One region of the Pseudomonas sp. NPDC089407 genome, then DNA from elsewhere that is predicted to be linked to it. Evidence: riboswitches for the same ligand, from Rfam matches in the RefSeq annotation. Region 1 holds a riboswitch; each other region holds the start of a gene.
What was found. A riboswitch is a leader RNA that binds a small molecule or an ion and turns the genes downstream of it on or off. The one in region 1 is predicted to bind cobalamin.
Positions count from the first base shown of each region.

Region 1 (3,544 bases):
AACACCGGTGCACCGATCAGGGCAGTGACCACACCCACCGGGATCACCTGGCCGCTGATCAGTGTGCGCGAAAGGATATCGGCGGCAATCAGGAACAACGCGCCGCCCAGCGCACTGGCGGGCAGCAGGCGGCTGTGCCCGGGCCCAAGCAGCAGGCGCAGGGCATGAGGGATGACCAGCCCGACAAAACCGATGGCACCAACGATGGACACCATCACTGCCGTCACCAGTGCCGCACAGCTGATCAGCAGCAATTGGGTGCGCCGCACCGCAATACCCAGCGAAGCTGCCGAATCGGTGCCGAAGGTAAACGCATCCAGCGCACGACGATGCCACAGGCACACCAGCAAACCGAACAACGCCACCGGCACCGCCAGCCACACCGAAGGCCAGCGCACGCCGCTGAGGTTGCCCAGCAGCCAGAACAGGATGCCGCGTGCCTGCTCGGCGGTGGCCGACTTGGTGATCAGGAACGCCGTCAAGGCGTTGAACAGTTGCGAGCCGGCGATCCCGGCGAGGATCACCTGGGCATTGTTGCTGCTCGGGCCAGCGGCGCGGGCCAGCACCAGCACCAGGGCGAAGGCGGCCAGGGCGCCGATGAAGGCCCCGGCAGACATGCTCAAGGCCAGGCTACCAAGCCCCAGCAGGCCGACCAGTACGGCCCCGGTCGAGGCACCGGCAGACAGCCCCAGCAGGTAGGGTTCGGCCAAGGGGTTGCGCAACAGCGCCTGCAGGATCACCCCGCACGTGGCCAGGCCAGCACCGCAAGCCGCCGCGACCAGGCTACGGGTCAGGCGGTAGTTCCAGACGATGCCGGCGTCGATCGGGTCGACTGGGTAACCGGCCTGCCACAGGTGGTTGGCCAGTACCTGGCCGACTACGCTGGGCGGCAGGTTGGTTTCGCCGATGGCAGTACCGGCCAGCAGGGCGACCAGCAAGGCTGCCAGGGCAACTGCGATGCAGGGTAACAGGCGCGTCATCACGGGGTTGCTTTACCGCTGACGAAGGCTGTGGACAAGGTCTGCAGCCCGGTGAACAGGCGGATGCCGGCCTGCATGGCGTCGGCATCAAGGATGATGATGCGGTCGTGTTTTACCGCGTCCATGTTGCGCGTGACCGGGTCGCTGCGCAGGAATGCCAGTTTCTTCTGGTAGTCGTCGGCGGGGAAGCGGCGGCGGTCCATGCGGGCGATGATCAGCCAGGTCGGGTTGGCCTTAGCCAGGGTTTCCCAGCCTACGGTTGGCCATTCCTCGCTGGATTCGACCACGTTGCGCACGCCCAGGGTGCGCAGCATGAAGTCGGCGACACCCTGGCGGCCCGCCACATACGGGTCGATATCCAGATCGGCGCTGGAGAACCAGAACAGTGCCGACGTGGCCGACAGGTCCTTGCCGGCCAGCTGCGCCTTGGCGCCGTCCAGGCGGCCTTTCAGCTCGGCGTTCAGTGCCGTCCCACGCGCCTGCACGTCGAAGATTTCCGCCAGCTGGCTGACGCTCTTGTAGATGCTATCTACCTGGAACGCCTGCAGGCGGGTGCCGTCGGCGCCGACCAGGTTGTCCTTGCCTTCACAGTCCGAGGGCAACAAGTAGGTGGGGATCTTCAGCTCATCGAACTGCTCACGGGTGCCGACCACGCCTTGGGCGCCGACCATCCATTCGAACTGCACCGCCACCAGCTGCGGGCGTTTGCCGACCACCGCCTCGAAGCTGGGGTCGTTGTCGGCCAGGCGCGGCACCTTGGCGTTCACCGCCTGGTACTCGGGCAACACGTTGTTGAACCACAGCGAGGTACCCGCCAGCTTGTCGCCCAGGCCCAGTGCGTAGAGCATCTCGGTACCGGCCTGGCCGATGGTGACCGCGCGCTGCGGCGCCTGGGCGAAGGTCTGCGGTTTGCCGCAGTTGTCGACCGTCAGCGGGTAGTGGGTGGCGGCAGCCTGGGCCAGGCCGGTGAGGCCGAGGCCGGCGAGCAGGGTGGCGAAACGGGGCAGCATGCTGGGCGATCTCCTATCGGACAGTTCACGGAATGAACGCACGGACAGGCATCGCCGCGCCCCCGCTGGCGGCAGGGGCAACACTGATGGCCAATCCCGGACACCCCGCCGGTTGGTGAATGTAGGCCGGCAGGTCTCCTGACTGGTGCGTCACGGCCCGGCTCCGGCCTTCCCGGGCAGTTATACCCAGTGGCATCGATGGAGCAGGCTCGGCACCTACAGTTGCGGGGGCAGTTCCGATTGGCCCGAAAGGACGGGCCCGGGATTCCCTATTAATTCCGTGGTGGAAACCGGCGGCCCGCATGGTAGACCATCGCGCCGCCGGGTGAAAACGCTTTTCAGAAGTACTTCAGCCAGCGCATGTCGCGACGGCGCTGTTTCAGCTGGGCAAACCAGCGCACCGGCAGGTACAGCGAAACTGCCAGCAGCACGGCACCCAGCCACACCCCGGCGATGCCGTCGAAGCCGAAGTAGTCGCCGTGGTTGAGGCCGAACAGAGCCACGCTGGCCAGGTACAGCAGCTTCAGCACATACAGGTGCAGCAGGTAGAAGAACATCGGTGCCGCACCGAACACCGCCAGGGCGCTGATCCAGCGTGCCTGGCCGGCGCGTTCGAAGGCGCGCAGCAACAGCAGGCCGCAGCCCAGGGTCAGCGCCAGGAACAGCAGCGACGGTGGGTATTTGGTGATGTTGAAGAAGCTCATCAGGGTTTGCGTGAAGGTGGGGTAGCCGCTCCACGGTGCTTCGCCATAACCGTTGAGCATACGCAGTACGACAAAGCCCAGCAGCGCGAGCAACCCGGCCAGCAGCAGGCGGTGCTGACGCTGCCCGGCCTCGCTGCCACGGGCAAACCACGGGCCCAGGCCATAGCCCAGGGCGATGACACCTATCCACGGCAGCACCGGGTACGAGGTGCGCAGGCGCAGGCTGTCGGAGCATTCCAGCCAGCCGCGGTCATGCAGGATCGCCCATGGCACATGCAGGGCCGATTCCACACCAAAGTGCAGGCTGTCGAGCAGGTTGTGGCCAGCGATGATCACCGCCCCCAGCGCCAGCAACGCGGCGCGTGGCAACCATACCAGCAGCGACAGGGCAATCATGCTGATACCAATGGCCCAGATGACCTGCAGGTAGATCACGCTGGGCGGCAACTGGAAGGTCCAGGCAAAGTTGACCAAGGTGAACTCCAGCACCACCAGGAACAGCCCGCGCTTGAACAGAAACGCCGAGACATCGCCACGGCCCTGGTATTTCTCGCCGTACAGCCAGGCCGAAAGACCGGTCAGCAGGACGAACACCGGCGCGCACAAGTGGGCCAGGGTGCGGCTGATGAACAGCGACGGCTCGGTGGTGTCGATGGCCATTGGGTCGCTGACCTGGCGGTGCAGGAAGAAGGTCTCGCGGACGTGGTCCAGGAGCATGAACAGAATCACCAGGCCGCGCAGGGCATCGATGCTCTGCAGGCGCTGGGTAAGCAGGGTAGGGGTGGCGCTGGCGCTTGTCATGGAGGGTCGCTGATGGGAATTGATGTCAAGTGAAACGTTATCTTATAAC
Region 1 is NZ_JBJDNB010000053.1:31,688-35,231, forward strand. Features, by position in the region: gene ACI2KG_RS27965 (FecCD family ABC transporter permease) at 1-980, opposite strand, end outside; gene ACI2KG_RS27970 (ABC transporter substrate-binding protein) at 980-1,990, opposite strand; cobalamin riboswitch at 2,101-2,300, opposite strand; gene ACI2KG_RS27975 (DUF1624 domain-containing protein) at 2,329-3,495, opposite strand.

Region 2 (3,544 bases), on a different contig from region 1:
AGGTGGCGGATCTGCTCGCCGATCGCGCCGTACAGGCTGGGGTCGCCGCTGTGCACCCGGGCCACATCCTGGCCTTGTTGGTGGGCATGGTGCATGGCCGTAATGATCTGCTCCAGGTGCAACTCGGCACTGTTGATTACCGTTTCGGCCTGGTGGCCTTCGAGCACGGCGGCAGGCACCAGCGAGCCGGCAAAGATGATCACCGGGCACTGGCGAATCAGCCGTTGGCCTTTGACCGTGATCAGTTCCGGGTCGCCGGGGCCAGCGCCGATGAAGTAGACGGTCATGGAGTGTCCTTGCAAAAAAGAGGGATGAAACGTTCAGCAGGCCAGGGCGAGGGTCGCCGGGCCCAGAACCTGGCGAGTCAGCAGCAGTCGGGGCGTGCCTGGCTGTTGGCTGGCCAGGGCTAGCGCTGCGCTCTCAGCCACGCCCCAGCAGCCCGTGTGGGCATGGGCGGTGGCGGAGCGGTGGCTGAGTAGTGGCTCGTAAGCTTGCAACTGCTCGCTATGGTACAGCACAAGGGGCAAACCGAGGCGTTCGGCCAATTGCTGCAAGCCGGGTTCGTCGGCCTTCAGGCTGATGCTGGCGATGCCGCGCAGGTCAGCCAGTGCCAGGCCCAGGTTGTCCAGGGCTTGGCACAGTACGCGCTGCAGGGTATCCGCCGGGCAACCCCGGCGGCAGCCGAAACCGGCGTAGAAGGCCGGCATCAGGCCTGACTGGAGCGGCGGAACAGCCACGCGCTGAGCAGCCCCAAGGCCAGCCAGAAGGCAGCATTGGTCAGCCACGAGGCCACCTTGAACTGGGTTTCCAGTGCTTCGGGGGCCAGGCTCTCGTGCACGTCCGGTTGCGGAGCACCGATCACATGGGGGATCACCAGCAGCACGGCGCCCAGCGCCTTCAGCAGCCAGTGGCGGGCGAACACCAGCAACGCCAGGCCCAGGGCGGTGGCACCGGCGGTGCCGATCCACCAGGCCTGGCGTTGCCCCAGGTCGGCAGCCGCGGTACCCGGCAATTCCGGCGGCAGGCCGAGGGTTGGCGCCAGGCAGAACACGGCGAAGCCGGCCAGGCCCCACAAGGCGCCCGTGCCGGCGCGCGTTGGCTCGCGCAGGTTGTACAGGGCGGCGAGGATGAGGGCGAACCCGACCGCCACCACCAGGTTGCCACCGGTGGTAGACAGCACACGTTGCCAGCCGTCTTCCGGCGACCAGGCTTCGGCGCTGTGTTCATGGGCAGGCGCTTCGCTGCCATGTTCGTGGTGGGCGGCCGGGGCCGAGGACTCGTAGGTTTCCGCTTGAAGAATTAGCGGGGCGACCCAGAAACTTTGCAGCAAGGTCAGCAACAAGGCCGCAAGCAGCCCACTGAAGCCCGCGGTACGGGCAATGCGCGTAATCATCGGGGCTACTCAGTGGCAGGGGAAGGCGGCGCTGTGGCGGGTGTCGTGGGCGGCGTTGTGCACGGCCTCGATGTGCGAGAAACCGGCGAAGTACACCAGGCAAATGCCCAGCAGGCTGGCGCCGACAGCGATGACTACGCGCTGGCTGAGGGTAACGGGGGTGGCTAGGCTGTGAGGCTTGGTGCTGGTGACGGGCATGACGCGTTCCTCTGCTTTTTATGGGCAATGGGCAAGCGCGGCAGCCCCAGGCATGGAAACCCAGGGGAATGCAACAGCGCCCGCCCACCGCGGGGTGTTCATGAACGCCAGGCCGGTCTCCGGGCTTGCGAGGAGAAGCAGGGCTCCTGGAAAAACGTCACCTTCCCATGCCGCACTACAAGGCACAGTGGTACAGACGTTTCGCTCGCTTACCGTTGCGGGGGCAGCACCGGAATTGCCCGGCCCTGATGAGGGCCTGCGACGCACCGGTTTCCCGTTTCACCCCCTGTGGGGGCACCTGAACGTGAGGCATAAGGAGAGCATGGGGCGGGCGTGGCGTCAATTGCCAGCGCTACAGCTTGTACTTTAGGCCTGTGCAGTGGTGCATTATAGCGTTTCGCCACGTTGTTCGGTATTACGACCCTCGGATTGCCGCCTTCTGGGGCGTAAAGCGCTCAAACTCGTAGGCCCAGGGTCGATCTGGAGAGCCTTTAGGCATGCCTTCATAGGGTTCGGATAGTAACCCAAACATAGACCTGCCTTTAATGACATCGTCAATCATCGCACCATCAATTTTACCGGGGGCCGCTTTAACTTTGATCGTGTTGATATTTGCAAATTCCTGGGCGAATCCCAAGCCGCTCAGGCAACTGGCCAGAACAACCTTTCTATAGCGGTTGGAATTTATTCGGTTTTGATGGAGCCAATCTGTGAATTCGCGTGCGTCCAAGGATTCGCCGCCGATATTGAGGGCGTTTTCGTTGCCGTGCGCGTATACAAGTAGTTTCGGTTTCTTGAAGAGGCTGCCTTGAGATCTATACACGCCGAATTTGTCGTCGATAGTGATCAGTTTTTCAAAGCTGCGATGGAAACGTCGCATCTTTATTCCGTGAATCATTGGGCCAACGGTAATATGACCGTCCGGATCAAAGTGATTGACAGGGTCGTTGAGCGCATAAGCATAAGCATTGATACCCCCTGCGCCGAAGGGACTCACGCTGTCAGTGCTGGCAAACCTCATCAATGCTGTTGAATACCAACGATAACCTTGGCCCAATGCATACATGCAGCTCTGCATGTCAATACGCTCTCCATTGAACCCAACAGTCTGCCCTTCAGGCAGACTCATGAAGCCGAACGGATTGTTTACCAGAGGATGAAAGATTTTAGAGTCTTGGGCAGCCATGGGTGAATGCATATGCGTTGTTGCGAGTAAACTTATGCTGCGTAAGGCGGTTGCTTTTATAGCCTGTATTTGGCGGTCGTGGCCGAATAACTGGGTCGTGCCATTAGACATCAATAGGGTGTTTAGTGTTTTTTTTTGATAAAAATTTTTCATGCATGCATCTTCCCGCTTTTGGCTAAACCCTGAAGCGGAGCAGGCAAGTTTGCAACTGGCAAAATTGCCAGTTGCAGCAGGGCATGGGGCGTTTCTTCAGGTGAGAGGCGGCTGTGCTGGCCTCTTCGCGGGTGAACCCGCTCCTACAAAGGACCGCGTAATAGGCCGGGGTTGCGCGGTCCCTTGTAAGTGAGGCCTTGTGTCGCGAGGATTGTCACAGCACCTGTCTCGACTTGCGTTTCAGCCGCTTTCGCGGGCAACCAACTCACACGTCAACAAGTTCAGCCGCTGCACCTCCCCCTCGCACGCCGCCACACCCAGATGCTGCAGCACCCGCAACGCAGCCACCTCGCCAATTTCCTTCGACGGTGGCCGCAGGGTGGTCAGGCTGGGCAACAGCATCTCGGCGAAGGGGTAATCGCCAAAGCCGACGATCGCCATGTCTTCAGGCAGCCGCAAACCGGCGCGCTGACCCGCCAGCAGGGCGCCGGCAGCCAAGTTGTCGTTGGCGAAGATGATCGCCTCGGGCCGCGGGTCACGGCGGATCAAGGCGTCCATGGCCTGTTTGCCCGCCTCGAACGGCGCGCAGTCGGCCGAAGGCACGAACACCCAGG
Region 2 is NZ_JBJDNB010000032.1:41,608-45,151, forward strand. Features, by position in the region: gene cobM (precorrin-4 C(11)-methyltransferase) at 1-287, opposite strand, end outside; gene ACI2KG_RS22180 (cobalamin biosynthesis protein) at 321-707, opposite strand; gene ACI2KG_RS22185 (CbtA family protein) at 707-1,393, opposite strand; gene ACI2KG_RS22190 (CbtB-domain containing protein) at 1,403-1,591, opposite strand; cobalamin riboswitch at 1,684-1,908, opposite strand; gene ACI2KG_RS22195 (RHS repeat-associated core domain-containing protein) at 2,007-2,930, opposite strand; gene ACI2KG_RS22200 (LacI family DNA-binding transcriptional regulator) at 3,171-3,544, opposite strand, start outside.
Region 2: it holds a riboswitch for cobalamin, as region 1 does, so the genes downstream of both, ACI2KG_RS22190 (CbtB-domain containing protein) here and ACI2KG_RS27970 (ABC transporter substrate-binding protein) in region 1, are expected to answer to the same signal.

Region 3 (3,544 bases), on a different contig from region 1:
TCGCGAAGATCAAGATCAAGATCAAAAGCCAGATCAAAAGCCAAGATCAAAAGCCAGATCAAAAGCCAGATCAAAAGCCCGGCGATGGCTTAAGCCTGCTTGAGCAACAACGCAACCCCCGGAAAATACTGCCCCAGTTCGTTATGCAACTTGCGGTAGGCATACGGAAAGTACCAGGCGATGGCGCAGGCGCTGTGCTTCTGCAGGTCATCGACCAGATCCTGCAGCTCTTCGGGGCTGGCATGGTGGCCAGCCTTCCACGGGCTGACGAACAGCGCCCCGGCCTTCAACTGGCTGGGATAGGCCACTTGACGGGCGCGCGCTGCGGTTTCTTGCAGGGCGGTCGCCATGTCCAGCTTGGCGACCTTTGGCCAACGCTGGCTGACGCTGAGGTACAGCACCTCGTCAGCACTGCTGATCGACAGGTCGCAACGCCCTTCATGCTCACCTTCGTCGCGCTGCTTCTTGCCGGCAAACTGCTGCAGGGCTGCCAGTTCAGCCTGCCAGGCTGCTGCTGCCAGCAGCCCGGCATTGGCGGCGGCGCCGTGCCAGTAGGGGGCTTCGGCATCGCCGGCAAACTGATTGAAGCGATCGATGCAATCGACCCAGCGCTCCAGCGCCGGGCTGAGGAACTGCAGGTTGGCGTTGTTGATGATCAGGCCTCGCATGCTGAGCTCTCCTGTTGTGTTTGTGTTGGCATACAGTCGCGAGTAGTGGCTATGTGATATCAGTGTGGCACAGCCTGGCGATTTGGCCATTCAACGAGGGGCTGCTTCGATTGACGCTCCGGGTACAACCCTCTAACCTTCGCGCGTGTTTCAGGTGCCCTGCCAGCCCCGACTGGGCAGGGTGAAACTGGGAAGCCGGTGGGCGCCAGCATGGCGCGATTCCGGCGCTGCCCCCGCAACGGTAGGTGAGTCGCGGCCGCGCAGGGCCACTGGGTGCAAGCACCCGGGAAGGCGCGCAGGCCAGGGCCAAGGCCCGCTCACAAGCCCGGAGACCGGCCTGATATCTGCCAACGGCATCACGGAGGGTGATGCGCGGTGCACCATGGCGCCTTGCCATGGCCCCTGCGCGTTCTCCGTCTGCCTGCCTATTCCCTGCCGCCGCGCCTTGCCGTGGTGCCAGCCTGCGGAGAACCCTGATGAGCGAACCCACCGAACGCGACGAACGCCACCTGGCGCGCATGCAGCGCAAGAAGGCGATCATCGACGAACGTATTGCCAATTCCCCCAACGAGTGCGGCCTGCTGCTGGTGCTGACCGGCAATGGCAAGGGCAAGAGCAGCTCGGCCTTCGGCATGCTCGCGCGCGCCCTGGGCCATGGCATGCAGTGCGGTGTGGTGCAGTTCATCAAAGGCCGCAACAGCACCGGAGAAGAGCTGTTCTTCCGCCGCTTCCCCGAGCAGGTGCGCTACCACGTGATGGGCGAGGGTTTTACCTGGGAAACCCAGGACCGCCAGCGCGACATCGCCGCCGCTGAAGCGGCCTGGGCGGTATCGCGCCAGTTGCTGCAGGACCCAAGCGTGCAATTTGTGGTGCTGGATGAACTGAACATCGCCCTCAAGCACGGCTATCTCGACCTTGACCAGGTGCTGTCCGACATCCAGGCCCGCCCGCCCAAGCAGCACGTGATTCTCACCGGCCGCGCTGCCAAGCCTGAAATGATCGAACTGGCCGACACCGTGACCGAGATGGGCATGCTCAAGCATGCCTTCCAGGCCGGCATCCGCGCACAGAAGGGCGTCGAACTGTGAGCCAGGCGCGCCATTGCCCCGCCGTGCTGATTGCGGCACCCGCTTCGGGCCAGGGCAAGACCACCGTCACTGCCGCACTGGCTCGCCTGCACCGCAACCTCGGACGCAAGGTGCGGGTGTTCAAGTGTGGGCCGGACTTTCTTGACCCCATGATTCTCGAGCGGGCCAGCGGCGCGCCGGTGTACCAGCTGGACCTGTGGATGATCGGCGCCGAGGAAAGCCGGCGGCTGTTATGGGAAGCGGCTGGTGAGGCCGACCTGATTCTGATCGAAGGCGTGATGGGGTTGTTCGATGGCACCCCGTCCAGCGCCGACCTGGCGCGCCACTTCGGTGTGCCGGTGCTGGCGGTGATCGACGGCACGGCCATGGCCCAGACCTTTGGCGCACTGGCCCTGGGCCTGGCGCGTTACCAGGCCGACCTGCCGTTTGCCGGTGTGCTGGCCAACCGGGTGGGCAGCCTGCGCCACGCGCAACTGCTGGAAGGCAGCCTGACCGAAGGCTTGCGCTGGTATGGCGGTTTGTCCCGCGAACGCGGTATCGAACTGCCCAGCCGTCACCTGGGCCTGGTCCAGGCCAGTGAACTGAATGACCTGGATGCCCGCCTGGACGCTGCCGCCGAGGCGCTGGGCGCCAGTTGCGACGCGGCACTGCCGCCACCGGTAAGCTTTGCCGAACCCGTGCCGCAAGCCTGCGCCGCCTCGTTGGCGGGTGTGCGTATCGGCGTGGCGCGGGACGAGGCGTTCGCCTTTACCTATGGCGCCAACCTCGAGTTGCTGCGCAACCTCGGTGCCCAGCTGGAATTCTTCTCGCCGTTGCACGACCGCGTGCTGCCTGCAGTAGACAGCCTATACCTGCCGGGCGGCTACCCCGAGCTGCACCATCACGCGCTGGCTGCCAACGCACCGATGTGCGAAGCGATCCGTGCCCACCATGCACAGGGCAAGCCGTTGCTGGCCGAATGCGGCGGTATGTTGTACCTGCTCGATGCCCTGACCGATGTGGCCGGCGAGCGCGCCGAACTGCTTGGCCTGCTGGCGGGCGAGGCAACCATGCAGAAGCGTTTGGCGGCTTTGGCCTTGCAGGCGGTGGAATTGCCGGAAGGCACCCTGCGCGGGCATACCTACCACCATTCGCTGACCAGCACCGCGCTGGAGCCGATCGCCCGCGGCCTGAGCCCCAACGGCGGACGCGGCAATGAAGCCGTGTACCGGCTGGGGCGGCTGACGGCCTCTTACGTGCATTTCTACTTCCCTTCCAACCCGGATGCGGCGGCGGCGCTGTTGCGACCATGAGCGAACACGCTTTCAGCGACGCCGAACGCGCCGCAATCTACCGGGCCATCGGCGAGCGCCGCGACATGCGCCATTTCGCCGGTGGCCATGTGGCGCCGGCGCTGTTGGGCCGCTTGCTGGCTGCCGCGCACCAGGCGCCCAGTGTCGGGCTGATGCAGCCCTGGCGTTTCATCCGCATCACCCAGCGCGACCTGCGCACGCGCATCCAGGCGCTGGTGGAGGCGGAGCGGGTGCGCACTGCCGACGCGTTGGGTGAGCGTTCCGATGCCTTCATGAAACTGAAGGTGGAAGGCATCAACGACTGTGCCGAGCTGCTGGTGGCGGCGTTGATGGACAACCGCGAGCCGCACATCTTCGGCCGCCGCACCCTGCCGGAAATGGACCTGGCCTCGCTGGCCTGTGCCATCCAGAACCTGTGGCTGGCAGCGCGCGGCGAAGGGCTGGGCATGGGCTGGGTGTCGCTGTTCGATCCGCTGCAACTGGCGGCGCTGCTGGG
Region 3 is NZ_JBJDNB010000036.1:92-3,635, forward strand. Features, by position in the region: gene ACI2KG_RS23375 (hypothetical protein) at 90-668, opposite strand; cobalamin riboswitch at 804-1,024, shown strand; gene cobO (cob(I)yrinic acid a,c-diamide adenosyltransferase) at 1,145-1,756, shown strand; gene ACI2KG_RS23385 (cobyrinate a,c-diamide synthase) at 1,753-3,048, shown strand; gene bluB (5,6-dimethylbenzimidazole synthase) at 3,045-3,544, shown strand, end outside.
Region 3: it holds a riboswitch for cobalamin, as region 1 does, so the genes downstream of both, cobO (cob(I)yrinic acid a,c-diamide adenosyltransferase) here and ACI2KG_RS27970 (ABC transporter substrate-binding protein) in region 1, are expected to answer to the same signal.

Region 4 (3,544 bases), on a different contig from region 1:
GACACCTGCCACTGGTGCGCCAGCGCCAGCTCCAGGGTCGCTTCCAGGCCATCGGATGTCTGCTGGCCGGCCTGTTGCTGCTCGTGGGTGATCGGGTCGTCCACCAGCAGCTTTTTCTTGACGATATGGTAGGCCGCCAGGGTCCATTCGCCACGGCCGTCCCAGAAGCGTTGTTTCAGGCCCACCTCGGTCTGCTTCGCTTCGGTCAGGTCATAGTGCATCTGGCTCGGGCTAAGGCTGATCAAGTTGTTCACCCCGTCCTCGCTGGTGGAGTACTGGCCATACAGCGACAGGTCGTCACTGAGCGCGTACACCAGCCCGACGCGCCAGTTGCCACCTTGCAGGCTGCGGTCGCTGCGGCTGTCGTTGGTCAGGTTGTCGCGGTCGATGTGGTTCTGGTCGCGGCGCACGCCGGTCACCAGCGACAGGCGATCACTCAGCTGCAGGCGGTTTTCAGCGAACAGGGAGAAGGTGTGGGTGGTGGACAGGGTTTGCGGGCGCAGTGGCGAGGCGCTGTGGAACCAGCCCGGCTGGGGTTGCCACGGGTCGATGTAATCGCCGCCGACATCGTTGTACGGGGCGTTGCTGTCGACGTTGAAACCCACCTTGTTGTACTCGGCGCCGAGTACGGTCTTGCTGGCCAGGCCGAACAGCGAGTGATCGAGGGTGAACGTCTGACGGTCGCCGAACTGCTCCTGGTTGTGCTTGATTTCCAGGTAGCTGCCGCGCTGCAACTGCTGGCGCTCGGCATCCCAGTCGTAGTTTTCGGCATTGCGCCAGTGGCGGCGGCTCTTGATGTAGAACAGCTGGTTGCTGGCGCTGACGTGGTCGTTCAACGTCCAGTCGGTGGTCAGCCGGGTCCACTCGTCGTCGTAGCGCTGCACGTCGTTCTGCACGTTGTAGTTTTTCTTGCGCAGGCTGCTGCGGTAGTGGCCGTCGATCAGCGGGGTGCCGTAGTAGTTGGCAGGTTGTGCCTCGCCGCGGTCATGGGCAAGGGTGAAACTGAGGTCTTCGCTGGCGTCGAAGCGCAGTGCCGCGCTCAGGGCCAGGCTGCGCGAGGTGGTGTGATCGACCCAGCCATTACCGGCCTGCTGGTTCAGGGTCAGGCGATAGCTCAGGCGCTCGCTGACGCTGCCGCCGCTATCGAGGCCTAATTGCTGGCGGTCCCACGAGCCGTAGCCCAGGCGCAGGTGGTTGCGCACCTCGCCGGCAAACGGCTTTTTCGGGATCACGTTGACCACCGCGCCCGTGGCGCCTTCGCCGAACAGCACAGAGGCGGGGCCACGGATCACGTCGATGCGCTCGACCATCCACGGGTCGACCGGGAAGGTCTGGGTGCCGGCACCCGTGAACAGGCGCGTGCCGTCGAACAAGGTCATGACTGAGCTGTGCCCGGCAAAACCACGGGCGGACAGGCCGGTGCCGCCATCGCCCGGGGAGCCGACGAAGGTGATGCCTGGCGAGCGGGTAACGGCATCCTGCACGGTGAGGTTGTTGCGCTGCTGGATTTGCTCGGCACTGATGCTGCTGGTGCTGGCGGGTGTTTCCAGGGCACTGAGGCCAAGGCGCGAGCCGGCCTGGGTGGGTGTGGCCAAGTCGACAGTACGGCTGTCGAGGCTGCCGGTGATGGCCGTTGATGGCAAGGCCAGGGGTTGCGGCTCACGGTCATCGGCCAGGGCTGGCAGGGCGACGGCCAGGCAGGCCGCCAGGGGGTGAAGCTTGAACATACGGGACATGTCGTTCCACTGCTGCAGGAATGAATGGATCCCGGTGGAAAACACGCAAAGGAGGCGTTCCGTGCAGGCAGGCGCGCGCACGGATACCGGCCTGCGCCCGCCCACCGCGGGTTGCCAAGTGATGCTTCAGGCCGGTCTCCGGGCTTGCGAGGGGCATGAAACCTTCACCTTCCCATGCGTGTGCACAGTGGTATGTCGAAGGGTTCGCTCGCTTACCGTTGCGGGGGCAGCGCCGGACTTGTCGTGGGCAACACGACGCACCGGCTTCCCGTTTCACCCTGCGCGCGGCGGCGCAGGACACCTGAAACTGGCGTGCATCTGAGCATCGAAACGTTGGGGCGTCAAATACTGGCGCGCGGTGAATGATCTGTGTGAACGCTGGGTTGCGCTTTTCAGCTCACTTCTTTTCGAACTTTTCCAGTGCCGCTGTTCTCGAACCGGTCGTTCGTTATTCGTTATCAAGTCATGGAGACTTCACGCATGCCCGCTCGTCAACTGTTGCGCCACACCTGCCTGTTCGCCCTGATCGCCGCGCCGCTGGCGGCCATCGCCGCACCTAGCACCGACCCGCTGTTCACCCTTGGCCTGTCGGGTGCCTACGACACATTCAAGTTCGAAGGCGGTAGCGAAAGCGACAAGGAACATATGGGCCAGGGCGGGGTATTCGCAACCTTCGGCAACAAGATGACCGCTGAGTCCGGCTTCATCTACCAGCTCGGCGCAGAAGCCAAGTATGGTAAGAAGAACGACAACAAACTCAAGGAAGCCCAAGCCGACCTTGACCTCGGCTGGCGCGCGGCGCTGGACGCCCGCAACTTTGTCGACGTGACTGTGGGGGGCGGCTACAGCTGGTCGCGTTTCGAGCCGGAGATCAACGACCTTGATACCAAGCTCACTGTGAAGTCGCCGTTTGCCAAGGCCGCGCTGGGCTATAACCACCAGTTCGATGCCTCGACCTTGCGGGTAGAAGTGGGGGCACGGCATACCCTCGATGGCCGTGCCCGGCTGAAAGTTGACGACTTTGGCAGCGATACGGTCGACCTGAAGGACCGCACCAACCCCTATGCCGAGGTCACGTTGCTGATGAACCAGCAGGGTGGCTTGCCGGTGCAGGCCGGGGTTTATTACACCCGTACCGAGTACAAGCTGGACGAGGACACCCCCGTGGCGGACAACACCAAGCTCAAGCGTGACGAGTTTGGCGTGAAGGTAGGCCTGGCGTTCTGAGCCAGAGCGGTTAGCAATACCCTGTGGGGGCTTTAGCCGCGAAGAATCCAACGCGGTGCATGGCACCGGCTTTGCCGGTGTTCGCGGCTAAAGCCGCTCCCACAGTGTCCTCGCTAATCCAATGACTTATGTGCAGTTCTGTGGGAGATCACCCAGCCCTTCCGGGCTGCGCTGTCTCGCAGAGAACAATGGCCATTGTGGGAGCGGGCTTGTCCCGCGAAGAAGGCAACCCGGTGTCTGGCACCGGCTTTGCCGGTGTTCGCGGGACAAGCCCGCTCCCACAAATTTCGCTAAATCAATAAGTTAGAGTTTGTTCTATGAGAGCGGGCAAGCCCGCGAAGAAGCCAACTCGGTACAGAACTTGCGTCAGGCCAGCAATGCTTGCAGGGTCGCCAGGTCATCCGCCTCTTCTACTGGCTTGTCCAGCCGCCAGCGCAACATGCGCGGAAAGCGCACGGCAATACCGCTCTTGTGACGGCGCGACAGGGCGATCCCTTCGAAGCCCAGCTCGAACACCAGCGTGGGTGTCACGCTGCGCACCGGGCCGAAGGTTTCTACTGTGGTCTTGCGGATAATGCTGT
Region 4 is NZ_JBJDNB010000045.1:521-4,064, forward strand. Features, by position in the region: gene ACI2KG_RS26145 (TonB-dependent receptor) at 1-1,736, opposite strand, end outside; cobalamin riboswitch at 1,848-2,056, opposite strand; gene ACI2KG_RS26150 (outer membrane beta-barrel protein) at 2,217-2,963, shown strand; gene ACI2KG_RS26155 (ATP-dependent DNA ligase) at 3,330-3,544, opposite strand, start outside.
Region 4: it holds a riboswitch for cobalamin, as region 1 does, so the genes downstream of both, ACI2KG_RS26145 (TonB-dependent receptor) here and ACI2KG_RS27970 (ABC transporter substrate-binding protein) in region 1, are expected to answer to the same signal.